DNA from 2 places in the Brevundimonas sp. NPDC046655 genome. Region 2 is predicted to be linked to the other one. Evidence: predicted binding sites of a transcription regulator. Region 2 holds the regulator's gene; the other holds the start of a gene.
What was found. The regulator LexA, encoded in region 2, represses DNA repair genes until DNA is damaged. The targets are predictions, from matches to a motif close to ATGTTCNCNANNTGTTCT.

Region 1: the regulator LexA is predicted to act here: its motif matches at 4,819-4,836, upstream of ACI2KI_RS08760 (ImuA family protein).

The regions. Positions count from the first base shown of each region.
Region 1 covers NZ_JBJDPV010000002.1:201,745-216,475, reverse strand. The annotation lists gene ACI2KI_RS08800 (lytic transglycosylase domain-containing protein) at 1-355, opposite strand, end outside; gene ACI2KI_RS08795 (S26 family signal peptidase) at 400-912, opposite strand; gene ACI2KI_RS08790 (DUF2840 domain-containing protein) at 909-1,463, opposite strand; gene ACI2KI_RS08785 (helix-turn-helix transcriptional regulator) at 1,460-1,723, opposite strand; gene ACI2KI_RS08780 (ArdC family protein) at 1,860-2,741, opposite strand; gene ACI2KI_RS08775 (DUF736 domain-containing protein) at 2,806-3,102, opposite strand; gene ACI2KI_RS08770 (hypothetical protein) at 3,802-4,074, opposite strand; gene ACI2KI_RS08765 (SOS response-associated peptidase) at 4,118-4,681, opposite strand; gene ACI2KI_RS08760 (ImuA family protein) at 4,877-5,635, shown strand; gene ACI2KI_RS08755 (Y-family DNA polymerase) at 5,550-7,070, shown strand; gene ACI2KI_RS08750 (DUF3833 family protein) at 7,076-7,552, opposite strand; gene xth (exodeoxyribonuclease III) at 7,601-8,401, opposite strand; gene ACI2KI_RS08740 (error-prone DNA polymerase) at 8,506-11,751, shown strand; gene ACI2KI_RS08735 (hypothetical protein) at 11,902-12,168, shown strand; gene ACI2KI_RS08730 (hypothetical protein) at 12,909-13,193, shown strand; gene ACI2KI_RS08725 (ParB/RepB/Spo0J family partition protein) at 13,385-14,731, opposite strand, start outside.
Region 2 covers NZ_JBJDPV010000001.1:329,938-344,668, reverse strand. The annotation lists gene trpD (anthranilate phosphoribosyltransferase) at 1-251, shown strand, start outside; gene trpC (indole-3-glycerol phosphate synthase TrpC) at 248-1,045, shown strand; gene lexA (transcriptional repressor LexA) at 2,168-2,860, shown strand; gene ACI2KI_RS01670 (ComEC/Rec2 family competence protein) at 2,841-4,889, opposite strand; gene gltX (glutamate--tRNA ligase) at 5,008-6,423, shown strand; gene gltA (citrate synthase) at 6,489-7,790, shown strand; gene ACI2KI_RS01655 (hypothetical protein) at 7,924-8,097, shown strand; gene ACI2KI_RS01650 (hypothetical protein) at 8,203-8,544, opposite strand; gene lpxB (lipid-A-disaccharide synthase) at 8,677-9,843, opposite strand; gene ACI2KI_RS01640 (LpxI family protein) at 9,840-10,691, opposite strand; gene lpxA (acyl-ACP--UDP-N-acetylglucosamine O-acyltransferase) at 10,688-11,476, opposite strand; gene fabZ (3-hydroxyacyl-ACP dehydratase FabZ) at 11,473-11,937, opposite strand; gene lpxD (UDP-3-O-(3-hydroxymyristoyl)glucosamine N-acyltransferase) at 11,934-12,953, opposite strand; gene ACI2KI_RS01620 (OmpH family outer membrane protein) at 12,962-13,546, opposite strand; gene bamA (outer membrane protein assembly factor BamA) at 13,579-14,731, opposite strand, start outside.

The DNA of each region.
Region 1 (14,731 bases), on a different contig from region 2:
GCAGGCCGAACCGGTCGTGCAGTTCGCGCAGATAGGCGGCGCCGGCCATGATGTTGTCGCGAGGATCGTAAGGGTCCGCCCCGAGGCCGTGCCGTCGCCGCAGCTCCTCATAGGTGGCGGGCATGATCTGCATCAGACCCATGGCCCCCGCGCGCGATGTGGCGCGCGGATTGAAGCCGCTCTCCTGCTTCATGACCGCCCGGATCCAGTGTGGAGGCAATCCGAAACGGCTCGCCGCCTGGATGATCAGGTCATCGACCGCGCGTCCGGCAGGGGCTTGCCGGCGCGGCTCCGGAACCGCCGGGAAGGCTATCGGGACGCCCGGAAAACCAGTCGTCGCCAGGGCCAGGCCCACCGCCGCCGCGCGCACTACGCCCCTGCCAGGCAAGGACCGGGCGCTCATCGGCGATCCTCCCTGGTGCGGATCGGCGCGATGCGGCCGATCAGATCCCTGCGGTCGACCGGACCGAAATACCGGCTGTCCAGCGCGTCCGGAACATCAGGCGCGAGCAGGAAGACGGCCTGGGGAGCGAGGACTCTGCATCCCCTCCAGCGCGGCAGCGGGCGTCCGGCGCGGTCCTTTTCCAGCGCCATGGCGGCCGCAGCGCCGTCGATGGTGATCAGAAGTCCCTCGCGACAGACCACGGAAGGCGCGGTCGCCGCGATCGGTTTCAGGAGCGGGACGCCGTCCGGCAGATAGCCGCGCGCGGCGAAGGCCCGCGACCATTCCGGCTTGGGGCGGTAGGCGCCAAGGTCGCCTGCGGCGACCGCGCGTGTCGGCTCCAGCCGGTAGAGGCCGACCGGAAGGCTTCCGGAAACGTTCCAGATCAGGCGCGGCGTGCGGGCGGCAATCGGGCCGAGCGCGAGAAGGACAAGCGCCAGCCCGGCCCATGCTAGCGCGACCGGCCTCATGACGAGACCTGCTGGCGTAGACGAAAGGCCCGGTGACGCTCTGCCGTATAGGCCAGAGGCGGCAGGCTGACCGTCATCCGGGCGTGGACGTGGCGCCAGTAGTCGGGCGCGACCTCGCCCGGTTCGAAGCCGCCGGCCTCTACGGCGTCAATCAGATCGAGGGCTCGGCGAACCCGCGGCCAGCCGTTCAATCGAAGCAGGCTGACCGCGCCCGGAACCACGCCGGGGATAGCGACCCGGTCGCGGGTCGGATCGGCCGCCTGGAGAATGTCGAGGCGCGACACGACGGCGCCACAGGCGTCGGCGGTCCAGCGGACATAGGCGAAGACGGCGCCGGGGGGGAAGGCGACGAAACGGTTCCGGCGCGAGACGATGCGCTGGTCGACCGCCTGACCGAAACGAATCCAGCGTTCTGCACGTCCCGGGTCGAAGACGAGTTCGACCCAGGTCAGGAGGTCGGCGGAATGGGACGACGCGCCCGCCATCACGACAGGTTCGCGGTGATAGGCCAGATAGGGCGGCGGAGGGCCCTCCTCATCCCGGCCGGTCATAGCCCCGAGCCCCCATGCGAGCGGCGCGCAGGGGAGATTCGGTCGTGGCCCGGGTCCGTGGTGGAGGATTTGACGCCGCGATCCGCCCAGGCCTGAAGGTCGCCGACGGCATAGACGACCCGTCCGCCGATCTTCCGATAGAGAGGACCGGTGCCGTAGCAGCGGTGTTTCTCGAGCGTTCGTCCGGACAGGCCGAGATGCCGCGCCGCTTCGGCGGTGCGGAGGTAGCGCGGCGGCATCGGGGTCTGGGCGTCGTGCATGACGGCAATCCTTGCAGGGCTGGAACGCCGTCGAATGTCGGCGGCGGGACAGGCCAAGGATTTCGGCAATCCGGCGTTTGCGGCAGTCGGCGCGCGGGCATCAGGCGATGCCCGCGCGTCATCACGCCCGTTCGCATCAGGGCGGCGGCTGCCTTTCAGCCAGGAACCTCGCGGCGCGTTCCGCATGGGCGGCGGCGGCGACGATAAAGCGGGTGTCATTGCGCAGGACCCGCAGCCAGGAGGCGATGTAGGCGGCGTGGTCGGGCCGGGGTTCGAGGGTCAGGCCGAGGTCCGCGCAGACGAAGGCGGCGCCGAGTTCCGCCACCAGTTCCTCGCGGGCATAGGCCTCGTCGCCGAAGCGGCCGAGCTTGAGATCACGGTCCAGACGGGAGGAATGACCCGTCCAATGAACCAGTTCGTGGGCCAGGACGGCGTAGTAGGCTTCCCGATCCCGGAAGGCCTCGAAGGCCGGCATGTGAACGGCATCAGCGTCCGGACGGTAGCAGGCTGTGTCGCCGCCCTCCCGGATATCGGCGCCGCTCGCGGCGAAATAGCGTTCCGCATGGTGAATCCGGTCCGCGGCGTTGGGACGGTCCGGCGGGGGATATCGATCACCGAGCCCCTCGATCTGGTCCAGGTTGAAGACGATGTACCGCTTGAGGAAACGGCCAGAGCGCCGCGCCTCCGGCTGATCATCCCTGTCATCGCCCGCCGCCGGCGCGGCGTAGACGACGGGGACGCCTTTTTCGCCCTTTCGCACCGCACCGCCGAGGGCGAGGGCCTGACGAAAGGTCATCCAGACAGGACGGCCGTAGCCGCAGCGGGCGGCCCGGACCCAGAGGGTCAGGACGTTGACCCCGTGATAGGGCTCTCCGTCATGACGCAAGGGCCGGGAGACTGCGCCCTGGGTCGTCCACGGACGGCTCCAGGGTCGGACGCCGGCTTCGAGGTCGGCGAGAATGAGAGCGGTGATTTCGGCATGGGGATCGGGGCGAACGGAAGCGGCGGGGCGCGACATGGCGGCCTCCTCGAACAGGGTCTGAAGGGATGGCGGCGGCGCCCCTGGCGCCGCCGCGGGGTTCTCAGTTGCGCGACCAGATGAGGCTGTGCCCCTCGTCGCTCTCGACCAGGGAGGCGTAGATCGGCGCCGGGAAGCTCGGATCGTCCAGCTTGACCGAGAGGTATTCGCGGTTCTGCTGGCTGGTCTTTTTCCAGGCCGCGCCGAACTCCGTCGTCCCCGCGAAGATCCGGTAATCCGGGGCCTTGTCGTCGCTCTTCTCATTCGGCCTGAAGGCTGCCGATTTCACGTTGAGCGTCAGGGTCTTGATCGAACCGGTGTAGCCGTCGCCCTGGGCGATGAAGGATCCGATAGCGGCCATGTCAGTCTCTCCTTTGCTTCGGGCCACGCCTGTCGCGGCCTCGATGGCGATCGGGAGGCCGGGGCCGGAAGGCGCGCAGGGCGAGCGCAGCGAGACCCCGCAGCGCAGCGGAGGACCGGAGGGACCGTCTTTCTTGCTTCGCGAGGAAGGCCGCAGGCCGGGGAAGAAAGTCGTCCTGACGGTTGCGCCAGCCGACCGGTCCCGGTCAGATCCGCCTCATGGAGAGGCCGCGCCGGATGGCGCGAAGGACGGAAGACCGGCCGCTGGACGGAAGCACCTGGCCAGGCGCCCAGCAGGTTTCAGTCTTTCCCTGCCCCTCGGAAGCAAGGCTCCGACCTGGCCGTTTTGAGAATCGACTTCCAATCCTGCCGGACTTCAGATGCGGGCGCCGTTCAGGCGAAAGCTCGGAATGGCGGCCCGCTGAGCCCGACGCGGGCGCCCTCGGCAACGTCAGGACCCATCGAATTTGCGGCGGTCCTCTTCGCTCCCGGCTATGGCTGCAGAAGCGAGAAGGACTCAGCGACGGCTGAACTGCGGAGCCGTCCAGCGCATGGCGACGCCGCCTCGCCGCCGCATCCCTTCACTCCATCCTTCAAAGGTGCAGCCAGTCAGTCTGCGTGCAGGTCCGCGGCGATGACCTGATCGCTCTTGAACTGACCTGACCGCGGGACCCGGCCAGGCCTGGCCGGTCGTCGAGCCTCAGTCCGCGGAGGTCAGGTCAAAATAGGGCTCGCCGCGATCAGCGGCTTCGGCGCGGGTCAGGACCTTGGTTTCGAACAGGGATGAGACCACGATCTTGATCCCTCGATGCCGAATGCCTTCGTCCAGGGTCCTGGCGACGTGCTCAACCGCATGGAGGCTGTCGCACCATTCCGCGCTGTTCACGGCGATCAATCCAGGCATCCGTTGGGCGTCGTCCCCGGCGGCCTGCTGCATGGCGTCGAGGGCGGCGGTCAGCTGATCAGGGGTCATGTGCAGCGGTTAATCTGAGTCGGGTCGCCGCCAAGCCTTGCTCCTATGGATAAACCCGCTCGACGAAGAGCGAGCCCGCGGGACCTGGTCTGAGGATCAGTTCGTCCGGCGCGGAAAGGTCGAGCCAGGGCAAGCCGGCCCCTGGCGGCAGGACGACGATCTGACGGTCGTGATAATGGGCCACGTCCGGGCCGGGCTCTGTCGTCAGCATGGCGAAGGCGCCGTCTTTCATTACCCCGGCGATCCAGAACCAGGGCTGGTCGATCAGGGTGAAACACCACCTGGTCTTCTTGCCCGCCACCTTCGGCTCGGTGAATTCGTAGAAGCCGTCGGCGGGGATGAGGCAGCGGGTCGATCCGGCGAAGGACCGGCCCTCGGACCGGAAGTTGAAGACCGGCTTTCCGGTCGGCCCCTTCCAGGCCCAGGGCGTCGTCACCTGCCGAAGGCCGCCCTCCCCGGCGAGGACGACGGGCGCGCGATCGCCGATCCGGTAGTCTTTCGGCTCAAGGTTCGGCGAACCCTCGGGCATGGCGAGCGTCCGGCCGCTATCGCTGAAGGGCGCTGCCAACTGGTTGACGGGAACATGCAGGCGATAGTTGTTGCACATGGTCCCGTTCCAACGCCCCAAACCCCGGTCGGCTTCCTCTCACCCGGTTTGACGCCCTGTTCCGCCCGGCGGCGCGGGAGAGCCGCAAAGGATTCACAGGGATTCGCAAAGCGGCGCCGCAAGGGACCGTTGACTCCGGACCGAATTGAGAACCAGAACAAAACAGGAACTTCAGACCTCGGAAAGGAGGCCCTCATGTCAATCCGGCCTGCAGCCGAGCTCGCCGAACTGCGCGCCCGTATCCAGAATCTTGAAACCGGGTATCGCCGATCCGCCGGCGTCCTGCCTTTCGGGGTCGCCCCTCTCGACGCCGCCCTGCCCCAGGGCGGGCTGATCCTGGGGGCCCTTCACGAGGTGGCCGGGGGCGGAGACGGGGCGGTCGACGGCGCGGCCGCGGCCCTTTTCGCTGCGGGAATCGCGGCCCGCCTGTCAGGTCCGGTCCTGTGGTGCGTCACCCGGGCCGACCTCTTCGCCCCGGCCCTTCAACAAGCCGGCCTCGACCCGGGGCGCCTGATCTGTCTTGAGGCCGCGGACGAGACGAGTCTGCTGGCCTGTTTCGAGGAAGGACTGCGCCACGGGGGGCTCGCCGCCGTGGTCGCCGAGACGGCCAGGCTGTCAATGACCGCATCGCGGCGTCTGCAACTGGCCGCCGAGATTTCGGGGGTGACGGGCCTGGCCGTTCGTCGATGGCGACGGGCCGCCGAAGCGGCGGATTTCGGCCAGCCTACGGCGGCTGCGACCCGCTGGCGGATCACGCCCCAACCCTCCTCGCCCCTGCCTGCGCCCGGCGTCGGTCGGCCGCGCTGGCTCGTGGAACTGCTCCGCTGCCGGTCAGGCGGCTGCGCCGATTTCTCTCTGGAAGCCTGTGATGAAAAGGGTCGTCTCTCTCTACCTGCCGAACTGGCCCATCGATCGGTTGCGCCGGCGGCTGGGCGAGGCCGCGCCGCCGCCTGAGGCGCCGATCGTTCTGATCGGACGGGATCGGCGCCGACGCCTTCTCACCGCCTGCAACCCTATCGCGCGAGCCCTGGGCCTGCGGCCCGGCATGGCGGCGACCCAGGCTCACGCGCTCGCGCCCGGACTTTCGTCCTTCGCAGCCGATCCCCTGGGCGACGCCTCAGCCCTTGAACGCCTCGCCTGTTGGGCGCTTCGCCTCTACGCCCCGGTCTGCGCCGCGGACGGCCCCGACGGTCTGGCGATCGACGCCACGGGGGCGGCCCATCTCAAGGGCGGGGAGGCCGAGCTCATCGCCGACATGGAGGCGCGACTGGCGGCGGCAGGCGTACAGGCCCGGGGCGTGATCGCCCCCGCCTACGGGGCGGCCTGGGCGGTCGCCCGCTATTCCTCCGGACCCGCCGTCGTGGCCGAAGGCCAGGTCGGTCGAAGGCTCGGCCCCCTGCCCCTGGCCTGCCTGCGTCTGGATTCGGACCTGGTCGATGGACTGCGCCGCATGGGCTTCGAGACCGTTCTGGATCTGGAGCGGCAGCCCCGCGGCCCCTTGACCCTGCGGTTCGGACCCGAGGCCGGGCTAAGGCTCGACCAGGCCCTGGGCCGGGTCTTCGAGCCGATCATCCCCGTGATCGAAGCGGAGCAGCCGCGCGCCGAGCGCCGCTTCGCCGAGCCCATCGGGGCGGCCGAAACCCTCTCACATCAAGTCGGCCTGATGGTCGAGGATCTCTGTCTCCAACTCGAGCGGTGCGGTCTGGGCGCCCGCCGACTCGACTGGCTGTGCCACAGGGTCGACCATCGCGTCGAGGCGGTGCGGGTGGGGCTGGCCCGCCCGGTGCGTGACCGGGATCGGCTGTCACGCCTGCTGCGAGACAAGATAGAGACCATAAACCCGGGATTCGGCATCGAGCGCATGACGCTCGCGGCTTCCATCACCCTGCCGCTGGACTGGCGACCCGGCTCAACCGGCCTGAGCGACAGCGAGAGCCCTGACGTGGCGGGTCTGGTCGATGTCCTGGCCAACCGCGTCGGCGCCCGCCGCCTCTACAGCGTGGCGTCGGTCGAGAGCGACGTCCCCGAGCGCTCGGTGCGCCGCGCCGCGCCGCTCGGCGGGACAGAGGCGTCCAGCTGGCGCACGGACTGGCCTCGCCCGATCCGGTTGTTCCCCACCCCTGAACCGGTCGAGACCCTGGCCCTGCTCCCGGACAATCCCCCGGCCTGGTTCACCTGGCGCGGCGTCCGCCGCCGCATCCGCCGTGCGGACGGTCCCGAACGCATCCATGGGGAATGGGGCCGCAGCGACGCCGAGATGTGGGCCGTGCGCGACTATTTCCAGGTGGAGGACGACGGAGGCGACCGGTTCTGGCTGTTCCGCGCGGGCGACGGCGAGGACGCCCGGACCGGTCCCCAGACCTGGTTCATCCACGGGAAGTTCGGATGAATCCTTCAGCCCTCCAGGCGACGATAGAGGACATGGGCGGTGGCGAACGGCAGGCCCATGCGGCCCGCGACGCCTTTCACCATCACCGCGGTTTCGTCGATGCGATAGAACCAGTCGTCGAAATTCAGTCTGGTCGAGGTCCCGTCCTTCTGAGGCACGTCGCGACTGTAGCGCCAATGAAAGGCGCAGCCGGCCTGGTCGCCTTCGGCTTCGCCGTCGACGCGATCCTCGCGCCCGCTGTAGCGACCATCGCCGAGCGGCCGGATGCACCAGTTCAGCGTATCGACATGACCGTCATAGAAGGTCCAGGTCTCGGTGAAGACCAGTTCGCTTCCATCGAAGTGTCCGCGCGCCGCCACGGTGAAGCGCTGCTGCAGACCGCCGGTCATGCGCTCCAGCACGCCCCAGCCCTCGAGGCGGGCGCTGAGAAAGGTCTCGGGGCGGTATTCGGGGGTCGTGCCCGTGAAGTCGGAAATGTTCATATGGGGGTTCCGCAAGAAGAAGGCCTCCCGACCAACCCCGCAGCAGCGTCAGGGTTTCGCCCTGGGCCGGACAGTCTCGTCGGCGACCTCGATCCAAACGGGCGCATGATCGCTCGTCTTCTCCCAGCCGCGCACCTCCCGATCAACCTCGGCGCGGCGCAGACGAGGCTGGAGCGCCGGGCTCAGCAGGAGGTGGTCGATACGCAGGCCGCTGTTGCGGGCGAACCGGTTTCGCAGATAGTCCCAGAAGGTGTAGACGACCTCATCCGGATGCAGGGCGCGCAAGGCGTCGCACCAGCCCTGATCCAGCAGGCGGGCATAGGCCTCGCGCACCTCGATCCTGAACAGGGCGTCGTCGCGCCAACGTTCGGGGGCGTAGACGTCCAGATCGGTCGGCATGACGTTATAGTCGCCGGCCAGAACCACGGGCGCGCCGCTGTCCATCAAGGCCTCCGCCCGCGCTGCAAGTCGTTCAAACCAGCGCAGCTTGTAGTCGAATCTGGGACCGGGCGCGGGATTGCCGTTAGGCAGGTAGAGGCAGCCCACGATCACCCCCTTCACCGCCGCCTCGATATAGCGGCTCTGCAGGTCGTCGGCCTCTCCGGCCAGGCCGCGTCGGGTCTCGACCGGGGTGTCGCCCCGCGAGAGGATGGCCACGCCGTTCCAGCTCTTCTGTCCCTGCCAGACGGCGCCATAGCCCGCCTCCTCCAGGGCGGCGATCGGAAAGGCCTCCTGCGGAGCCTTGAGCTCCTGCAGACAGACAATGTCCGGCTGGCGCAGGGCGAGCCAGCGCAGCAGGACCTCGAGCCGTCCCCGGACGCCGTTCACATTATAGGTCGCGATCCGCATGCCTGTGGCCAACGCCCCCGGCCGGCGGATGTTGCAACGCGACTCGCTCCTCCCCGCGCAGCAGCGAGAACCGTCCGCCTTCCTCCGGCTCGGCGCGATCGGGCATGACCGACCCCCGCTACGTCGAGCTCCAGTGCGCCTCGCACTTCTCCTTTCTTCGCGGCGCCAGCGCCTGTGAGGAGCTGTTCCATCAGGCGGCGGTCTGCGGCATCGAGGCCCTGGCCGTCACTGACCGCAACAGCCTGGCCGGGATGGTCCGCGCCCACGAGGCCGCCAAGGCTGCGGGAGTCCGGCTCATCGTCGGCTGCCGACTGGAGCTGACCGACGGAAGCGCCATCCTCGTCTATCCCATGGATCGACCGGCCTATGCCCGCCTCTGCCGCCTGCTGTCGCTGGGGAAGCGGCGCGGGGGCAAGGCCCGGTGCCTTCTGGGCTGGGAGGACCTGGAGGCCTATGCCGAGGGCCTGATCGCCATCCTGGTCCCCGACCATGCGGACGACGTCACACGGCGCCGACTAGAGCGGCTGCGGGCCGTCTTCGCGGCGGAGGCCCATCTCGCCCTGACCCTGCAACGCCGTCCCCGGGACCAGATGCGGCTGCATGAGCTGTCGATGATGGCGGCGGATGCGGGGGTGAAGACGGTCGTCACCAATGACGTCCTGTTTCATCATCCGGACCGGCGCATCCTCCAGGACGTGCTCACCTGCATTCGGGAAGGCTGCACGATCGACAGCCTCGGGTTCCGCCGAGAGCGATCCGCGGACCGGCATCTGAAACCGGCCCGGGAGATGCACCGCCTGTTTCATCGCCACCCCGAAGCCCTGGCCAGAAGCCTCGAGATCGCCGATCGCTGCCGTTTCTCCCTGGACGAACTGGCCTATCAGTATCCGCATGAGGCCGGCCTGCCCGGTCTGACGCCGCAACAGGCCCTGGAGCGTCTGACCTGGCAAGGGGCCGCGGGCCGCTACCCCGAAGGCCTCCCGGACAAGGTCCGCAAGCTCCTGGAGCATGAGCTCCGACTGATCGCCGACCTGGGTTATGCGCCCTACTTCCTGACGGTTCATTCCATTGTCCGCTTCGCGCGCAGCCGGGAGATACTGTGTCAGGGCCGGGGATCGGCCGCCAACTCCGCCGTCTGCTTTGTCCTGGGCGTCACCTCCATCGACCCGGAGCGCAGCGACCTGCTGTTCGAGCGTTTCATCAGTCAGGAGCGCAAGGAGCCGCCGGACATCGATGTCGATTTCGAGCACGAGCGGCGCGAGATCGTCATGCAGTGGATCTTCGAGACCTATGGCCGCGACCACGCCGCCCTGTGCTCGACCGTGATCCGCTACCGCTCGCGCGGCGCCCTGCGCGACGTGGGCAAGGCCCTCGGCCTGAGCGAAGACCTGATCAGGTCCCTGTCCTCCCAGGTCTGGAGCTATTCAAGCGACGGCGTCGAGGATCGGCACGCGGAGGAACTCAACCTCAACCTTCAGGACCGTCGGCTGCGCCTCGCCCTCGACCTGTCGCGACAGCTGATCGGCTTCCCCCGTCACCTGAGCCAGCACCCGGGAGGCTTCGTCCTCACCCATGACCGCCTGGACGACCTGGTTCCCATCGAACCGGCGGCGATGAAGGATCGCCAGGTGATCGAATGGGACAAGGACGACATCGACGCCCTGAAGTTCATGAAGGTCGATGTCCTGGCTCTGGGCATGCTCAGCTGCATGAAGCGCGGCTTCGACCTCCTGGCCGAGCACAAGGGCGTCCATCTCGATCTGGCGTCCATCCCGGCCGAGGACCCCCGCACCTACGCCATGATCCGCAAGGCGGACACCCTGGGGGTCTTCCAGATCGAGAGCCGGGCCCAGATGGCCATGCTGCCCCGCATCAAGCCGCGCACCTTCTATGACCTGGTCATCGAGGTGGCCATCGTCCGCCCCGGTCCCATCCAGGGCGACATGGTCCATCCCTATCTGCGCCGCAGGGAGGGTCGGGAGCCGGTCGTCTATCCCAGGCCGGAGCTCGAGAAGGTTCTGGGCAAGACCCTGGGCGTTCCCCTGTTTCAGGAACAGGCCATGCGGGTCGCCATAGAATGCGCCGGCTTCACCGCCTCGGAGGCTGACCAGCTGCGGCGCGCCATGGCCACCTTCAAGTTCACCGGCGGGGTCAGCCATTTCAAGGACAAGCTGATCAGGGGCATGGTCGAGCGCGGCTACGCCCCCGACTTCGCCGACAGGACCTTCCGCCAGCTGGAGGGCTTCGGCTCCTATGGCTTCCCCGAGAGCCATGCGGCCTCCTTCGCCCTGATCGCCTACGCCTCCTCCTGGCTCAAATGCCACCACCCGGACGTCTTCTGCGCCGCCCTGCTCAACGCACAGCCGATGGGCTTCTACGCCCCGGCCCAGATCGTCCGCGACGCGCGCGAGCACGGTGTGGAGGTCCGACCGGTCTGCGTCAACGCCAGTCGCTGGGATTGCAGCCTGGAGCCGACCCGCGAGGGCTTCGCCGTTCGGCTCGGCCTGCGGATGGTCCGAGGCCTCTCCAATGGCGAGGCCGCCCGGCTCGTCGCCGCACGGGAGGATCGCGCCTTCACCTCGCCTGACGATCTCTGGCGTCGCGCCGGCGTCCCGGTCTCGAGCCTGGTGAAACTGGCCGAGGCCGACGCCTTTCGGCCGTCGCTCGCCCTGGAGCGCCGCGAGGCCCTGTGGGCGCTGAAGGCCCTGCGCGACAACCCCTTGCCCCTGTTCGCCGCCGCCGATGAAAGAGACCAGACCCATCGGCCCGAGGTCCCCGAGCCGCCCCCTTCGCTTCGCGCCATGACGCCCGGCCGGGATGTCGTGGAGGATTACAACCATATCGGCCTGACCTTGCGTGACCACCCGCTGACCTTCCTGCGCCACGCGCTGGAGAGGCGTCACGTCATGACCTGCGCGGACGGCGCTGCCATGCGGGACCGGCGTCTGACCCGCGTCGCGGGCCTGGTCCTGGTCCGTCAGAAGCCGGGCAGCGCCAAAGGGGTGATGTTCATCACCATCGAGGACGAGACCGGCGTCGCCAACCTGGTGATCTGGCCCCGTCTCTATGAAGAACAGAGGCGGATCGTCCTCGGCTCCAGCCTGCTGATCGTCGACGGCAAGGTGCAGAAGGAGGGAGAGGTGGTCCACATCGTCGCCACGAGGCTTTACGACGGCGCCGACCTCCTGGCCTCGGTCGGCGATCACGGCGACGCCTTCCCCCTGCCCCATGGACGCGGCGACGAAGTCCGCCGCGGCGGCGCCCCGGATGCGCGCAGGCCCAGGGCCCGGGACATCTACATTCCCGACCTGTCCCTGGACGCCGTCAAGGTGAAGTCGCGGTCAAGGTGACCGAGATGATCGAGGCGGGACGATCAAAAGGGAAGGTTCGCCCCTATCCGACGCCGTTCGCCCCCGGCCCCGTCGAACGGCCGACGGTCCGCAGCGAAAAACGAGAGATCAGAAGAATCGGCCGGAACCGCGGAGCCCCTGTCTCGTTTGATGCGCCAGTTCGAGGAAAGTGGCGTGAATTCATACTTCTGCATCGTTAACATGCCCGGGGTCCCGGCGCGGGAGATTTGCGTCCTGGACGCCGCAGACGATGCTTCTGCGATCAAGGCCCTGGATGCGGTCGAAGCCCTCTGGATCGGCTTTGACACCATCTGTCTTTACCAAGGCGAGCGCTTCATCAAGGTGCTCAGCAATCCGGCGCTCGGCTTTCCCCGGGATGGTCTGGCCCTCCCGTGCGATCTTGATCAGGCCGCCTGACGGGGGGGCCATCGCAATGCGGTCGAACATCGGGGCGCCGCGGCCGCGCGTGGATCGCAAAGACAAGGCGTCAGGACGTCTCGTCTAGCCGACGGCTCAACCTGCATGGACGCAGACGAGGTCCCTTCTCGGCAAGGCGTTTTCAGGCCTGATCAGAGACGTCGCGACAAGACCGCGGACCCGGATGAAGGCGTCCCGTCTCCGAACCGGCAAGCACGCGTGGCGGCGGGCGGGCTCCGGCGACCGCTTGAAGCGGGCGCGCTCAGGGACGACTGCGGCAGGGTCGCCCTTCAGCCTTGGCCAGGATCTCGTTCCAGTAGACGGCCTTGCCCAACAGCCGCGCGCGCGCGCCTGGGTCGCGCTCCGCCAGGGCCTCTGTCAGGAAGGCATCGATCTTTTCAAGCAGCGGGTTGGCCGTATCCCTCGGAACGGGCGCCTCCGAACAGGGGTTGGATTCACAGGGTGTTGAACTAACCCCACCCCCAGTGTTCGGTTCCCGACACACCCGGCGCGGCGGTCGGCCGAGACGGACTTTCGATACGTCGCTTTCCAATCACCCGGAGCGAGGGCCGGGCGGCCGCCTCGTCGAGGAGCGACGCCGCGACCGTCCACCGCCGCCAGGCATGTCCCGTCGGCTTTCACCTGACGTCGGAGCGCCCTTCATGATCCTCGGCGGCTTGGCTTTAAGGAACTCGTCAGGTCTTGCTCCGCTTGAACAGGTTCACGGAGGAGACAGAAGCATGCCTACCGAACGCACTGTTCAACACCCGGACGGCTCCGTCGAACGGACCACGACGACCGACGGCCCGACCGTCGTCTCGGAAAGAAGGGGCGGCGGCATGGGCGCGGTCGTCGCTCTCATTCTCGGCCTGCTGGTGGTCGGCGTCATCGCCTACTTCCTGCTCAATATGAGCCAGAGCGAGAGGGTTGAATCCAACGCTATCGCGGGCGCTGCCGAGAGCGTTGGCGCCGCTGCGGAGAACGTCGGCGAGGCGGCTCAGTCGGCGGTCCCGGCGGCGAACTAATCCGCCGCCCCGTCACCCCGGACCGGCTTTCGGTCCCGGCGCGGCTGTTTCGATGGCGGGGCAAGGCCGCGCTTTTGCCAGCGAACCGTCTCGCGGCGTGAACTCGCGGTCCCGGCGGCCGCCGAGCGCAGTCGCTCGCCTCCGGCGGTCGGCCGCGCGCCCATCCGACGCGCGGCCGTTTTCGTCGTCGCCTATTCCGCTGCGAAGGCGTAGCCGTCCTGCTTCTCCTCGAAATCCGAGGTACGGGTATCGACCGGGGCCGGCTCCTTTGCTTCGACCTCAGCCGCAGGGACGGCGGGCGGGGAAGCGCGCAGGACGACGGGCAACCAGCCGCGTCCTTCCACCAGTCGTTCGGCGGCGTCGGCCATGTCGGCCTTCTTGAGGCCGACGATACGCCCGGCCTCTTCCGCACCTGCCGCCTCCGAAACGGCTTCCACCACCCGTGACTTGCTGACTCGGGAGAAATAGCTGGCGGCGGTGGCCGACCATGTCGCCGTCATGTCCAATCCGACCGCCGTCGTCAGCGTCTCGGCCTGAGCCCATGCGCCGGGTCGACGATCATGCGGATCGCGCACCGCGTGGAGACCGGCGCCCGCACAGCAGGCGAGAAGGTCGAGAAGCTCGGAGCGGTCCATCGGCGCCATCACGGCCCACAGGTCAGCGGCCCCTTCCGGCAGCCGCGCGCCCCAAGCCTCGAGACGGTCGGCCACGCGCCGCCCCGCCGGACCGTCGCCCACCCCCGGCGCATAGCGCTCCAGCCCTCCGACGGACAGGCGCAACTGCAGGGGCGTGAAGTCGCCGTAACCGGGATAGAAGACCTGCAAGGCCATGGCGTGAACTACCGTCGCCAGGGCGGCGGCGACATCGGCCTGAACCGCATCCCTGAGACCCATGGTCTTGTGGGCCGTCAGGTCCATGAGCAGGCGATCGGAAAGGGGCGCCCGTTCTGGGTCCCGTTCCACCCCGTCGGTTCTGGAACCCGGGCGGTCGTTCTCGGGATCGCCGCAGGCGTCGCCGGTCTCGCCCTCGCTTTTCCCGGCCTCTTCTTCCCACGGCGGAGGCGGCGCCGAAACAGCGTCCTCGGCCCGAACCAGACCGCGCTCGAAGCGGGCGAGACCGTCATGGCCGAGCATGACCATGATCCCGGACCGCGCCCTGGCCTCGGGCGTATAGTCGTAGTCGGGACCATCGGCCTGCAAGGCCCTGTCGATGACCTCCAGTCGGGCGTCCGTCTCGGGCGGCAGAAGCTCCACCGCATCGGCCTGCGAGATGAGCCGGTCATACTCCTGCGACAGCGCCGCCATCTCCGCGAGCTCCGTCTCGGACCTGACCACCGCCGCCGGATAGACCCGCCCGAAGCCCGCCGCTTCCGAAAACTCGGCGCAGACCCCGCCCCATTTCCAGCCTTCGCGCTGGCGAGCGTCCTCGACGAGCGCCGTCAGCTTCTCGCCGACCAGCCGATCCAGCAGGACCGGGTCTTCCAGCCAGCCGCCTCCGTCCTCAGTGAAGAGGTCGCGCAGCACAGCGCCGCCTTCGGC
Region 2 (14,731 bases):
ACGACCTGCGCGGCGGCGACGCCGAGCATAATGCGGCGGCGCTGACGGCCCTGCTGGCGGGCGAACCCGGCCCCTATCGCGACATCGTCGTGCTGAACGCCGCCGCCGCCCTGGTCGTGGCCGACCGCGCCGCCGACCTGCGCGAAGGCGCCGAACTGGCCGCCGCCGTCATCGACGACGGCCGCGCGGACCGCGCGCTGGAAACCCTGGTGCGCGTCACCAACACCCCTATCGAGCCCGAGGCCGCATGACCGACGTTCTGGCGAAGATCGCCGCCTACAAGCGCGAAGACGTAGCCGCCCGCAAGCTTGCGACCTCTCAGGACGCCATCGAGGCCCTCGCCGCCCAGGCCTCGGCCCCGCGCGGCTTCCGCGCCGCTCTGGAACGCAAGGCCGAGGACACCGGCCGCCCGGCCCTGATCGCCGAGATCAAGAAGGCCAGCCCCTCCAAGGGCCTGATCCGCGCCGACTTCGATCCGCCCGCGCTGGCAAAAGCCTATGAACGCGGCGGCGCGACCTGCCTGTCCGTCCTGACCGACGGCCCCAGCTTCCAGGGCGACGACGGCTTCCTGGCCGCCGCCCGCGACGCGGTCGCCCTGCCCTGCCTGCGCAAGGACTTCCTGGTCGATCCCTGGCAGGTGGCCGAGAGCCGCGCCCTGGGCGCCGACTGCATCCTCATCATCCTGGCCATGGTCGACAACGCCCTGGCCGCCGAGCTTCTGGCCGAGGCCGAGCGCTTCGGCATGGACGCCCTGATCGAGACCCACGACGAGGCCGAGATGGCCCGCGCCTGCAAGCTGGGCGGCGATCTGGTGGGCGTCAACAACCGCAGCCTTCGCACCTTCGAGGTCGACCTCGACGCCACCGAGCGCCTGTCCATGCTCAGCCCCGTCAAAGCCTTGCTGGTGGCCGAAAGCGGCATCTTCACCCCCGACGACGTCCAGCGCGTCACCGACGCCCACGCCCAAGCCATCCTCGTCGGCGAAAGCTTGATGCGTCAGGATGATGTGGAAGCGGCGACCAAGGCCCTGCTGTCGCTGAGTTAACGTCGGATATCGGCTCAGCAGGAAATGTCAGCTTCCGACCCGTCGCGGACATTGGCGGGGTGCAGCTCTTACCGCCTGCGCTCATGGATAAGCACGATTGTCTCAAACAGCTTTCCGTCTGGGTATCTATCAAACTGGCTCGACAGGCGCTGATCGACAGGTGATCCGCCATCGATGCTAACCGTCACTGTAAATCGGCACTCGGGGATGCCGTAATATGATCCACAGGAGACGTCTCGAACGCCAATGAGGGACACGTTGTCGTTTGGACGCTGCTGAAAGCGTGCGGTCCGCTCCGAGTAGCTGGACCAATGCGTCTGAACATATGCGACGACTTCCTCGTTGGTCGGAGCGACTAGCGCTGACGAAATGGGCGCGCTGTGACCCGTCATTCCCGTACAAGCCGCGATCAAACAGCCTGATAACGCGACAGGCGCGTGCGTTCGCACATGACGCCCAACTGGATTGATCATGGGCATCACGGGGTCTCCTGTCTTTCGGATATAAATGTGGAACATCCGCTTCCCATTTTTAGCTGACATCGACGGCGACGGCTTTTCGGCCTGGAGGCCAATGTCCGCTCTGGGCTCCGGTGCCCAGGACCGTAATCGACCCATTGCGGAACTTGACGATAGACTACTTTCAATGTCCCGTTTGTAGGTGCCCAAAACTACACCCCACCATCACCCGATCGTTCGCTGGCTAGACCGAGAGTTCGATCATGAGTTTTACCGTGTGGGAAACTGGCTCGTCCTCATAGTCTCAGTGGGGTTGGTGCCAATGCTGCTTTTCGGAGCTACAGCAGCCACGGTCGCCATTAGTGTGATCTGGGGAGCGCCCTGGTGCTTGCTCTTCGGCTGGAGAGGATATTTTTGGATCCAGCGGTTCGAAGCTCGTGAGCGACGACGGCGCGAGAGACAGAGGCGCAGGCGTCTCAGACACGTCAATGAGGCTGATGAGGGAGCTTCATGAGTCGGTGTTGCAGCTTTCCACCCTTAGCTGACATCCAAAGAAGCCGCTTTGAGCGGCAGCGCCCCCTCAACGCGGCCGAGTTGACATTCAGCAAGAACACTTACAGAACATCGACAACGGTTCACGCCTTGTTCTGGAAGCCTTGCGCCCATGCTCACCAAGAAGCAGCACGAACTCCTGATGTTCATTCACGAACGGATTCAGGAAACGGGCGTCTCGCCCTCCTTCGACGAGATGAAGGAGGCGCTGGATCTGGCGTCCAAGTCGGGCATCCACCGCCTGATCACGGCGCTGGAAGAACGCGGCTTCATCCGCCGTCTGGCCCACCGCGCCCGCGCGCTGGAAGTGACCAAGCTGCCGGAACAGGCCACGGCCGGCGCGCCGCGCGGCCACGCGGGCTTCAAGCCCGGCGTGATCGAAGGCGGCGGTCGCCCCCGCGCCGCTGAGCCTGCCAACGACACGCGCGAACTGGCCTTGATGGGCAAGATCGCGGCCGGCACGCCCATCGACGCCATCGAGCATGAGACCGCCCGCTATCCCGTGCCGGAAACCATGCTGGGCGCGGGCGAACACTATCTGCTCGAGATCGAGGGCGATTCGATGATCGAGGCCGGCATCCTCAACGGCGACATGGTCATCATCAAATCCACCGCCGACGCCTCGTCCGGCGAGATCGTGGTGGCCTTGGTCGAGGGTGAACAGGCCACGCTGAAGCGCCTGCGCAAGAAGGGCGCCTCCATCGCTCTGGAGCCCGCCAACCGCAACTACGAGACCAAGATCTACGGCTCGGATCAGGTCGCGGTCCAAGGCAAGCTGGTCGGCCTTATCCGCCGCTATCACTGAAGTCGGGATCGGCCTGACGCGTCCACGGCCGCTGGCCGCGCACGTCAGCCGCCCACACCGCCTTCCAGCCCGCGCCCACGCGCCACAGTTCCACCGAGCCCCCGCGCGAGTAGTCAACGCCGTCCAGCACCAGCCGGTCCGCGCATGAAGCGGGCAACCATGTCAAATCGGCCCGGCTGCTGACGACCAACGCCGACCGGCACATCGCGTCCAACTGTTCCGCCGTCGGCCCCTTCTTCCCCCACCACAGCGCGACCGGCCCAGCCGCTTCCGGCGCGCAGAAGGACCGCCTGCAGGCCCAGCCCTCCTCCGGTCTCGGCGTCAGTGCCAACCCGCGCCGCCGCGACCACAGATCGGCCGCGAACTGCCGCACGCCGGGCCGCACCACGACCGCCGCCTCGGCCTGCCGCCAGGCCGCATTGGTCCCGCCGTCGCCGATCCACAGATCCGGCGCCGCCGGACGCGGCCAGATCAGCACAGCCGCCGCCAGCGGCAGACCCAGCCAGCGCAACCGCCCGCGCCACAGGCAGATGAACAGGATGCCCAGGAAGGCCACCGGCAGAGCCGCCGCCGGGGCGCTGGCCACCGTCTGCACCGCCCCCGGCAGGCCCGCCGTCCAGTGGCCGATGGCCAGCATCAGATCGACGCCCTTGCCCGCCAGCCACAGGAAGGGCGCGCCCAGCCCCAGCGGCTCCAGCGCCGCGCCCAGCGCCAGCGCCGGCATCAGGATGAAGTCCGCGACCGGCGCCGTGCCCATGTTGGCGACCAGGCCATAGACGGCGGTGCGGTTGAAATGCTGCATGGCGAACGGCCCGGTCGCCATGCCCGCGACCAGACTGGCGGTGCATGCCACCAGCAGCCAACTGCCCAGCCTCTGCGCCGCCACGAAGGGCCAGGGCGCGGAAATCTCCTTGATCCGGCGCGGCCAGACCTCGGACAGCGCTACCAGAGCCGCTGTCGCCGCGAACGACATCTGGAACCCTGGCGTGACGATGGCCTCGGGTTGCAGCAACAGAACCGCGAAAGCCGCAACCGCCAGGGCGTGCATGGTCACCGCCTGTCGATCCAGCAGGATGGCGACAAAGGCTATGGAGGCCGTGATCGCCGCCCGCTCGGCGGGCGGCGGCGTGCCCGACACCACCAGATAGGTCCCGACCGCGATCAGCCCCGCGACCGCCGCGACCTTCTTGCCCGACACCCTGAGCGCCAGCCACGGCCAGGCCGCGACGCCCAGCCGCACGGCGAAGAAGACAAAGCCGCCGACGATGGCCATGTGCAGGCCCGAGATCGACAGGATATGCGCCAGCCCGGAATCGCGCATTGCGTCCAGATCCTCGCGCCCGATCCAGGTCTCATGTCCCGTGGTCATGGCGGCGGCGATTCCGCCCGTCCGCTCGCCCAGCCGCGCCACGATCCTCTGCGCCAGCGCATAACGCGCCGCATTGATTTTCATCGCCAGTCGCACCCGCCAGGGCGGCTCGGGCAGAACCGTCGGTCGTGTCTGCCCCAGAGCGAACAGCGTCCCGCCCATGCCCTGGAAGAAAGCATTGCGGCCGAAGTCATAGGCCCCCGGACTGGCCGGCGCCGGCGGCGGGTTCAGAATGCCATAGAGACGCACCGCCGTCCCCGGCGCCGGCGGCTCGCCGCGCACCGTCGCCCGCAACCGAACCGGCGTCGCCTCGGGGGTCAGCCCCCTGATCCGCACCGGCGCCACGACGATTCGCGCGCCGCGCTCGCCGGGACTGTCGATGTCCATGACCCAGGCCTCGACCACGGTCGACTCGGCCAGGGCCGGCGCGATCGGCCCGTTGACCGCCTCGGTCCTGAGTTTGGCTGTCGCCGCCCCGCCGCACAGGCAGGCCAGCATCAGCAGGGCGAGGGTCCGGCGCCGCGCCAGCCCAAGCCGCCGCCCTGCCAGCCAGGCCCCGCCTGTCAGCACCGCCGCCAGCATCAGCGGCCATCCCGCCGGTTCGGCCCTCAAGGCGAAATAGATCGCGCAGCCGCCGCCAAAGAAGACCGGCGCCCACAATCGCCACCGATCCGTCTGCGCCGCGACCTCGGCGCGCCCCCCGTCAAGAACCCTTAAGGCAAGGCTTCGCTTTGGCGCGCGCGGGCGTATAAGGGCCTCCGCAACGGACCCTTCCTGAATGACCTCCCCTTCCTCGACTGTCGTCACCCGCTTCGCCCCCTCGCCCACAGGCTACCTGCATATCGGCGGGGCGAGAACCGCGTTATTCAACTGGCTGTACGCCAGGAGCCGGGGCGGGAAATTCCTGATCCGCGTCGAGGACACGGACCGCGAGCGTTCGACCGACGACGCCGTGAAGGCCATCTTCGACGGCCTGTCCTGGCTGGAGCTGTTCGGCGACGAAGAGCCGGTCTTCCAATTCGCCCGCGCCGACCGCCACCGCGAGGTCGCCGAGCAGTTGCTGGCCTCGGGCCATGCCTATCGCGACTTCCTGACCGCCGACGAAACCAACGCCCTGCGCGACGCCGCCAAGGCCGAGGGCCGCGACTTCGTCTCGCCCTGGCGCGACCGCGAGCCGACCGTCGATGATCTGGCCAAGCCCTCCACCATCCGCTTCCGCCGCCCGCTGGACCAGGCCGTCGTGGTTGATGACGCGGTGCAAGGCAGCGTGCGCTGGGAATCCTCGTCGCTGGACGATCTGGTCATCGTCCGCTCGGACGGCGCCCCGACCTATAATCTGGCCGTGGTGGTGGACGACCACGACATGGGCGTGACCCACGTCATTCGCGGCGACGACCACCTGAACAACGCCGCCCGCCAGAGCCTGATCTATGACGCGCTTGGCTGGACGCGTCCGACCTTCGCCCACATCCCGCTGATCCACGGTCCCGACGGCGCCAAGCTGTCCAAGCGCCACGGCGCCCAAGCGGTTCATGAATACGCCGAGATGGGCTATCTGCCCGAAGCCATGCGCAACTATCTGGCGCGTCTGGGCTGGGCCCACGGCGACCACGAACTGTTCAGCGACGAACAGGCGATCGAATGGTTCGACCTTCCGGGCATCGGCAAGGCCCCAGCTCGCCTCGACTTCGACAAGCTGGCCCATGTCAACGCCCACTGGATCCGCTTGGCCGAGGACGATCGTCTGGCCAAGCTGACCCTGGACGCCCACCTGGCCCAGGGCCGCGCCCTGCAGCCCGACGACGAGGCCCGCCTGCTGCGCGCCATGCCCTTCGTCAAGGACCGCGCCAAGACCGTCGTGGAACTGGTCGCCCAGACCGAGTTCGTCCTGAAGCAGCGTCCGCTCGCCCTCGATGAGAAAACCCTTGGTTTGTTAAGCGGCGAAGGCGGCGAGAGAATTTCACGACTCCGTGAACGGCTCCGTCTTTTCCAGAGCTGGGACGTTTTCGCCCTCGAAGCTGAACTTAAGGCCTTTGCTAAGGAAGAGGGCGTAGGCTTCGGAAAAATCGGCCCTTCCATGCGCGGCGCTTTGACTGGCGGCTCGGTGTCGCCCGACATTGCGCGGATTCTTGCAGCCCTGGGACGCGACGAAGGTCTGGGGCGCTTGGATGATGCGCTGCAACAGACTAAGTGAACACCCATAACCACGCAGGCCGACGCCTCCCCGCGCCCGGTCGAAGGAAAACAAAAGGGGCCTAGATGACTGAACAAGCGAAACCCGCCGGCACGGCGACCTTCACCTACGGCGACAAGAACGTCGAACTTCCCGTCCTCGCGGGCTCGACCGGACCGGACGTCATCGACATCCGCAAGCTGTACGGCGCGACCGGCGCCTTCACCTTCGACCCGGGCTTCACCTCCACGGCCTCGTGCGAATCGGCTCTGACCTACATCGACGGCGACGCCGGCGTGCTGCTGCACCGCGGCTATCCCATCGACCAGCTGGCCGAAAAATCGAACTTCATTGAAGTTTGCCACCTGCTGCTGCACGGCGAACTGCCGACCGCCGCCCAGTACGAGAAGTTCGAGCAGAGCGTCACGCGGCACACCATGCTGCACGCCCAATTCGACCGCTTCTTCGAAGGCTTCCGCCGCGACGCCCACCCCATGTCGATCATGGTCGGCACCGTCGGCGCCCTGTCGGCCTTCTATCACGACAGCCTGGACATCCATGATCCGGTGCAGCGCGACATCTCGGCCATCCGCCTGATCGCCAAGATGCCGACCATCGCCGCCCGCGCCTACAAATACCACATCGGCCAGCCCTTCATCTCGCCGCGCAACGACCTGTCGTACGCCGAGAACTTCCTGCGCATGTGCTTCGCCGTTCCGGCCGAGGATTATGTGGTCGATCCGGCCCTGGTCCGCGCCATGGATCGCATCTTCACCCTGCACGCCGACCACGAGCAAAACGCCTCGACCTCGACCGTCCGTCTGGCCGGTTCTTCGGGCGCCAACCCGTTCGCCTGTATCGCCGCCGGCATCGCCTGCCTGTGGGGCCCGTCGCACGGCGGCGCTAACGAAGAAGCGCTGAACATGCTCAAGGAAATCGGCACGCCGGACCGTATTCCCGAGTTCATTCAGGGCGTTAAGGACCGTAAGTACAAGCTGATGGGCTTCGGTCACCGCGTGTACAAGAACTATGATCCGCGCGCCAAGGTCATGCAGCAGTCAGCCTATGAAGTGCTGGCCGCCACGGGCCGTGAAAACGATCCGCTGTTCCAGGTCGCCAAGGAACTGGAACGCGTCGCCCTGTCGGACGAGTACTTCACGTCGCGCAAGCTGTTCCCGAACGTCGACTTCTATTCGGGCATCACCCTGTCGGCGATGGGCTTCCCGACCACCATGTTCACCGTCCTGTTCGCCTTGGCGCGCACCGTCGGCTGGATCGCGCAGTGGCAGGAAATGATGTCGGATCCGACCCAGAAGATCGGTCGCCCGCGTCAGCTCTACACCGGCCCGACGCAACGCGACTACGTGTCGATCGAACAGCGCGGCTAAGGCCGTGTCGGGTCGAGAAGGCTGCGCCTTCTGACCACGGCCAAACAAAAATGAAAAACGCCGGGGCGAAAGCTCCGGCGTTTTTTGTTCACCCCACGCCGCCGTAGCGGCTCCGCCATGCTAGGTAATCGACATGAGCGACCATAAAGACGACGTCCCCGCCGCCGAAACTCCGGCCCAACGCGCCCTGCGCCTGAAACAGGCCGCGCTGAAAGCCCGCTCCGGCCCGCCGCAGAAGGGCGGCCTGCAGCGCGACAAGTCAATCACCGTGAAATCCGGGTCTAACAAGCCCTGGATGACGCGCTAAGTGCCAAGGCGCAGCCAGCAGACATCGTGAAAGGCCGTCAAGGATGGGAAGCGGACTTTAGCCCTAGTGATCGGGGAGTGACGATGGGTGGCTTGGTTCGAGCGCTCAATTCTCGCGAAAGCGGACCGTAAATTCAATCCGCGCCCCTGCACGCAAACTTCCTCTCGGACGGCTCAAGCGGGCTTCTGGCTTAGAAGCTTGGGCCAGCGCGATAGCACCGTAGCCCTTGCCTTCCGGGCGCTCACTGACAATGCGACAGTCCGCCAACCTTAGATCTTCGCCAACAGCACAATTAAGAGTGGCGGCGCCATCACGGTCGGTTGGGGTGAAGCTCCTGCCATGAATCGGTGTGCCATCGGCCGTGGTGCCGACGTGTTTCTCGCTAGATGCGCAGCCGCTGACGGCCAGGGCAAATCCTAGCGTTGCAATAAATGATCGAACCTTCATGCGCGCCTCCGCTTTGCCGGGAGGCTAGATCAGGGGATAGTGGAGCTCAATCGCGGACGACGGGAATGTCCGCCACGGGTCGAAAGCGGACGCGCTTTGAGGCACCACACACCGACGTTACAGTCTGCACTTTCAGCCCTTTCGAGCCGCAATCACCCGCAGCACCGCATCCGCCGCCAGCTCCGACGGATCGGGACCGCCTCGGCCCATCAGGTCCAAGGCTGCCGTCTGGCGCGCGGCCTGATCGGCGGCGGCCTGCGGGTCAGGCAATAGACGCCCGACCGCCTCGGTGAGCTTCTCGGGCGTGGCGTCATTCTGGATGAATTCGGGGGCGATGCGGTCGTCGGCGGCGATGTTGAACAGGGTGATGTGTTTGGCCGTCACCAGCTTCTTCATCAGCAGATAGGACAGGCCGTCGATCTTGTAGGCGATGACCATGGGCGCACCGGCCAGGGCCAGTTCGGTCGAGACCGTACCGCTGGTGGCCAAGGCGACATTGGCCGCTTTCATCGCGTCGTACTTGTCTGATTCCTGCACCAGATGGGCACGGAAGGGCCAGGCGGCGACGCGGCCCGCCACATCAGCGGCGACCGTGCCGGCGGCGATTACGGCCACCTCCAGCGAAGGGTTCGCCGCCTTCAGACGCTTCACTGTCGCCTCGAAGACGGGCGTCATGCGGGTGATCTCGCTGGGTCGGCTGCCCGGCAGGACCAGCAGCAGGGGCGCATCGGCGGCGATGCCGCGCGCGGCGCGGAACCGGGCGCCGTCGGCGCCGGCCATGTCCACGTGCAGGGCCTGTGACCCCACGACCGTCGTCGGCAGACCCTCGCGCTCGAACCAGGGCGCGTCAAAGCTGTAGAGCGACAGCAGATGATCGACGCTGGCGGCCAGGGTCTTGGCCCGACCCGGACGCGAGGCCCAGACCTGTGGTCCGACATACTTGATCAGCGGCACGCCGGGCAGCACCTCGCGCAGAGCCTTGGCCACGCGGATAGTGAAGCCCCAGCTGTCGATCAGGACGACCGCGTCGGGCCGCTCGGCCTTGGCTAGGGCCACCGTGTCGGCCACCCGACGCTTGACCAGACCATAGGCCTTCAGTCCCTCGATCCAGCCCAGGATGGACAGTTCGGCGATGTCGAACGGGCTGACGACCCCCTCGGCCGCCATCTTGGGTCCGCCCACGCCGACGAAGGTGACATCCGATCCCAGCCGCGTCTTCAGCGCTTGCGCCAGGCCGGCACCCAGGGCGTCGCCGGACGCCTCAGCGGCCACCAGCATGATCTTCAGCGGACGGCTCATCTTTCCACGCCCCAGACGAACAGGCCCAGCCGATCCGCCGCCTCGACCAGGGCTTCATGGTCGATGATGATCAACCGCCCGGCGAACCCGCCGATGCCGGCCAGCCCGGCGGCGGCCGCCAGCTCGACCGTGCGCGGCCCGATGACCGGCATGTCCACCCGCAGGTCCTGGATCGGCTTGGGCGCCTTGCCCAGCGCCCCCTTCAGCGCGCTGGGCGCGCCGCGCAGGTCGGCGGGAAGACCCGCGACGCGGCGCAGCATCTCGTCCGTACCCTCCTGCGCCTCGACCGCGAGAACCAGACCGTCGCAGACGACCGCACCTTGGCCGATATCCAGTTCACCTGATTTTTCAGCGACGTGCAGCGCCTTCTTCAGGTCCTGCAGTTGCTCCCCTGTCGGCGTGATCGCGCCCAAGGCGCCCGGCGCCAAGGCCTCGCCGCCCAGAATGTCGTCGGCGCCCTCGACCGCATATCCCTCGGCCTCGAACACCGAGAGGATCTTGCGCAACAGGGCGTCGTCGCCCTTGGCGGCCGCCGCCACGATGCCAGGCAGCAGGGTCGCCCCTTTGAAATCCGGCTTCAGCGTCTTGAAATCAGGCCGGTTCACATAGCCCGCGAAACAGACGGCCTCACAACCCTCGGCCTTCATCGCCTTCAGGATACGGCCGATCTCGGCCATGCCGAACTCTACGCCCGGCCAGCGCACCAGATGCTCGTCGGCGAAACCAGCCAGACGGATGATGAAGACCGCCCGCCCCTCGGCTTCGCACCGCGTCGCAATACGGATAGGCAGATCACCGGAACCCGCGATCAGGGCCAGCTTGGGCGCCCCAGATGCCGGGCTTGTCATTCCGCGTCCGGCAGGCAGAGCGGCCGCTTGGCGCCGTCGCGGATGAAGGCGACGATCTCCACGATCTCGGGCAGGTCGGCATAGGTCGTTTCGACCCGGTCCAGACGCTCGGCGAAGACGCCCTCGCCCTCGAACAGGTCGCGATAGGCGGCCAGCAGGCGACGCACGGCGTCCTTGCCGTAACCCTTGCGCTTCAGCCCGATCAGGTTGAGGCCGTGCAGGCTGGCGTGGTTGCCCCAGGCCGAGCCATAGGGGATGACGTCGCGCGTCACGGCGGCCAGACCGCCGACGATGGCGCCCTGCCCCACCCGGCCGTTCTGGTGCACGGCGCACAGGCCGCCCAGGAAGACCTTGTCGCCCACCTGAGCGTGACCGCCCAAGGTGGCGTTGTTGGCCATGACGACATTGTCGCCAACGACGCAGTCGTGGCCGACGTGGGCGCCGGTCATGAACAGGCCGTTCGAGCCGACGCGCGTCACGCCCGTCCCCTGCGGCGTGCCGCGGTTGAAGGTGGCGTGCTCGCGGATGACGTTGTCGGAGCCGATCTCCAGCCGCACTGGCTCGCCCTTGTAGCCGTTGTGCTGAGGATCGCCGCCGATGACGGCGAAGGGATGGATGACCGTCCGCGCGCCGACACTGGTGTCCTGCTGAACCACCACATGGCTGACCAGCTTGACACCCTCGGCCAGGGTCACACCCGAGCCAACGACGCACCAGGGGCCGATCACGACCCCGTCGGCGATCTGGGCCGAGGCGTCGACGACGGCGGTCGGGTGGATGGTCACTGAGCGGGCTCCGCCACGGTGACGACCATGGCCATGAACTCGGCCTCGGCGGCCAGCTTGCCGTCGATGAAGGTCTCGCCGCGGAACTTGTAGGCGTCTCCGCGCGCGCGGATCACCTTGACCTCCATGCGCAGCTGGTCGCCCGGACGTGCGGGCTTGCGGAAGCGCACGCCGTCGATCGACATGAACATGATGACCTTGTCGGCCACGGCCACATCCAGCGACTTGGACATCAGCAGGGCGCCCGTCTGGGCCATGGCCTCGACGATCAGGACGCCCGGCATGACCGGATCGATCGGGAAGTGGCCGGGGAAGAAGGGTTCGTTGTGCGTGACGTTCTTGATGCCGACGATCGAGGTCGCCGCCACGAAGTCCTCGGCCTTGTCGACCAGCAGGAAGGGATAGCGGTGCGGCAGGCGACGCATCACCTCGGCGTAATCGATCTTGTTGTCTTCGCTCATTCTTTCGATTCCTTCGCGCCCTTCTTCTGGGACGCCTGTTTGGACAGCCACACCGTCTCGCGCAAGAACTGGCGCAGCGGCTTGGCAGGATAGCCGGACCAGATCTCTCCCGGCGGAATATCGGCCAGGACGCCGCCGCCGGCCGCGACGCGCGCGCCCTCGCCGATGGTGATGTGGTCGCCCACGCCCGCCCGGCCGCCGAAGATGCAGTTGTCGCCGGTCGTGACCGAGCCGGAGATGCCCGTGTGGGCGGCCATCAGATTATTGCGCCCGATGACGCAGTTGTGGCCAATCATGACCAGATTATCGATCTTGGTGTTCTCGCCGATGACAGTGTCGTCATAGGCGCCCCGGTCGATGCAGGAGTTGGCGCCGACCGTCACCCCGTCCTGCAGGATGACCCGGCCCAACTGCGGAATGTCCACCGGACCGGCCTTCGACCCTGCGGCTCCGAATCCCGATTCGCCGATCCGCGCGCCGGCCAACAGCTTCACCCGGTCGCCCAGGAGGGCGAAGCCGACGGTGACGCCAGGGCTGATCAGGCAGTCGCGGCCGATCTGGACACCCGGCCCGACGACGGTGTTGGCGCCGATACGCGTGCCGCGCCCGATGCGGACCCCCTCGCCCAGCACCACGCCCGGCTCGATCATCACGGTGTCGTCCTCGGCGGCCTCGGCGGCGGTGATGGCCCGGTCCAGGCGGATCGGTCGGTGCAGCACGGCCGAAGCCCGCGCCCAGCCCGCCTGGGCCTCGCCCGAGACGATGACGGCGGCGTCAGCGGGCGCCAGCTCGACGGCCGAAGCCGGCACGATCACGCAACCGGCCCGGGTCTCGGCAAGGGCGGCCGCGAACTTTCGGTCGCCCAGAAACGCAATCGCGCCCCGGTCCGCTGTGGACAGGGGCGCAACGGCCGAGATGACGACTTCGCCGCCCCGGACCACCTCCCCGCCGATGTGCTCGGCGAGGGCGGCGACCGTCAGGGGCGACAGGGTCTGAAAGAACCTCGGATCGGGCATGGCCCGTCTTACGACTGCGGCTGAGCCGGAACCGGCATGCGGTTGAAGCTGACCGTCGGCAGGGCCGTGTTCAGGCGCTGGATGACCAGCGGCGTCACGTCCATGGCCGGGTTCATGATGAAGACGCTTTCGCGGTCAACCAGGATGCCGCAACCCTTTTCTTGATAGACGGCGACCAGGATCGGCTCGATGGCCTCCGAGATCTTCTTGCGCTGTTCGGCGAGGGTGTAGCGCAGTTCGTTGTCGCGGGTCTGCTCCAGTTGCTGGGCTTCCTGAGCACGCTGCTGCAGGGCCTGACGACGCTGGTTCAGTTGGTCGGCCGGGATGGTGGTCGCGCCCTGCTGCAGGGCCTGATACTCGGTTTGCAACTGCGTGGCGTAAGGGGTGATCTCACCCTGAACTTCCTGCGCCAATTGCTCCATGCGGGCCTGAACGGCTTGGCCGACGGTCGACTGAGCCAGGGCCTGCTGGTTGAAATAGACGCAGACGCCCGGGATCACCGGGCCGGGGTTGGCCGGACCTTGCGACTGGGCCAGGGCCGACGAGGCGGCCAGCGAAGCGACGGCGAAAGCGCTGATAGCGAACAGTTTCATCTTGAACCTTTGAGCAGTCTGGAAGGCTGCAGTTAGAACTGGGTCGAGGTGGAGAAGCGGAAGGTCTCGGTCTTGTCGTAGTCTTCCTTGGACAGAACCTTGGACAGGTCGAAGCGGATCGGCCCCATCGGCGAACGCCAGTGGATGCTGAGGCCCGCAGCGGCCCTCAGGGCGAGATCGTCCACGATGTTCGGATTGGGGGCGCCCGTGACAGAATCGACCTGATAACGGTCGTCCAGCATGCCCAGGGTGCCGACATCCGCGAACAGCGAGGTCTTGATGCCGTATTCTTCGGGCAGATAGTTCGGCACCGTCAGTTCAACCGTTCCGATGGCGTAGAAGTTGCCGCCCAAGGCGTCGGTCGTCGTCAGGTCGCGTGCGCCCATGCCGGCGGTTTCAAAGCCGCGGAAGGTGTTGCCGCCCTTGAAGAAGCGATCATTGATCCGGATCGGATCGCCGTTCCAGCCGCTGACGTAACCGGTCGAGCCTTGCAGGCTGACCACCCATTTCGGCGTGATGCCATAGTACCAGGACGCGTCGGCCTCGGTCTTCAGGTAGTTCACGTCGCCGCCGATACCGGCGAAGTCCTGACGCAGGGACGCCGACCAGCCGCGCGTCGGGCGAACCGGATCATTTGTCCGGTTGACCATCAGCGTGTAGCCCGCCGACGAGTTGAGGAACGCCCCCGCCTGATCGCAGAGCGCCGACGACCCGGTGCCGTTGCAGTAGCCGAACGGAATGATGACTTCGTCGGACTTCAGGAAGTAGCGCACGCTGAAGCGCGAATAGCCATTCAACGGATAGCTGAGACGCAAGCCGCCGCCGGTCGAGCGATAGTCGTACGAGGAGTACTCGCTCAGATCGTATCGCGTGTGGAACAGATCGAAGCCCGCCCCCACGTCGCGCCCCAGGAACTTCGGCTCGGTGAAGCGGAAGTCGATCTGCTGACGCAGCGAACCCCATTCCGCGCGCGCCACGAAGTTCTGACCACGGCCGCGGAAGTTGCGCTCGGTAATGCCCAGGTTCAGGACGAAGGAATCGACCGAGCTGAAGCCGGCGCCGACGGACAGTTCGCCGGTGGGTTGCTCCTCGACGGTGACGTTAACGACCGAACGGTCCGGCGCGCTGCCGCGCGTCTCCTCGATCTTGACGTCCTTGAAGAAGCCCAGCGCGCGCAGATTGTTG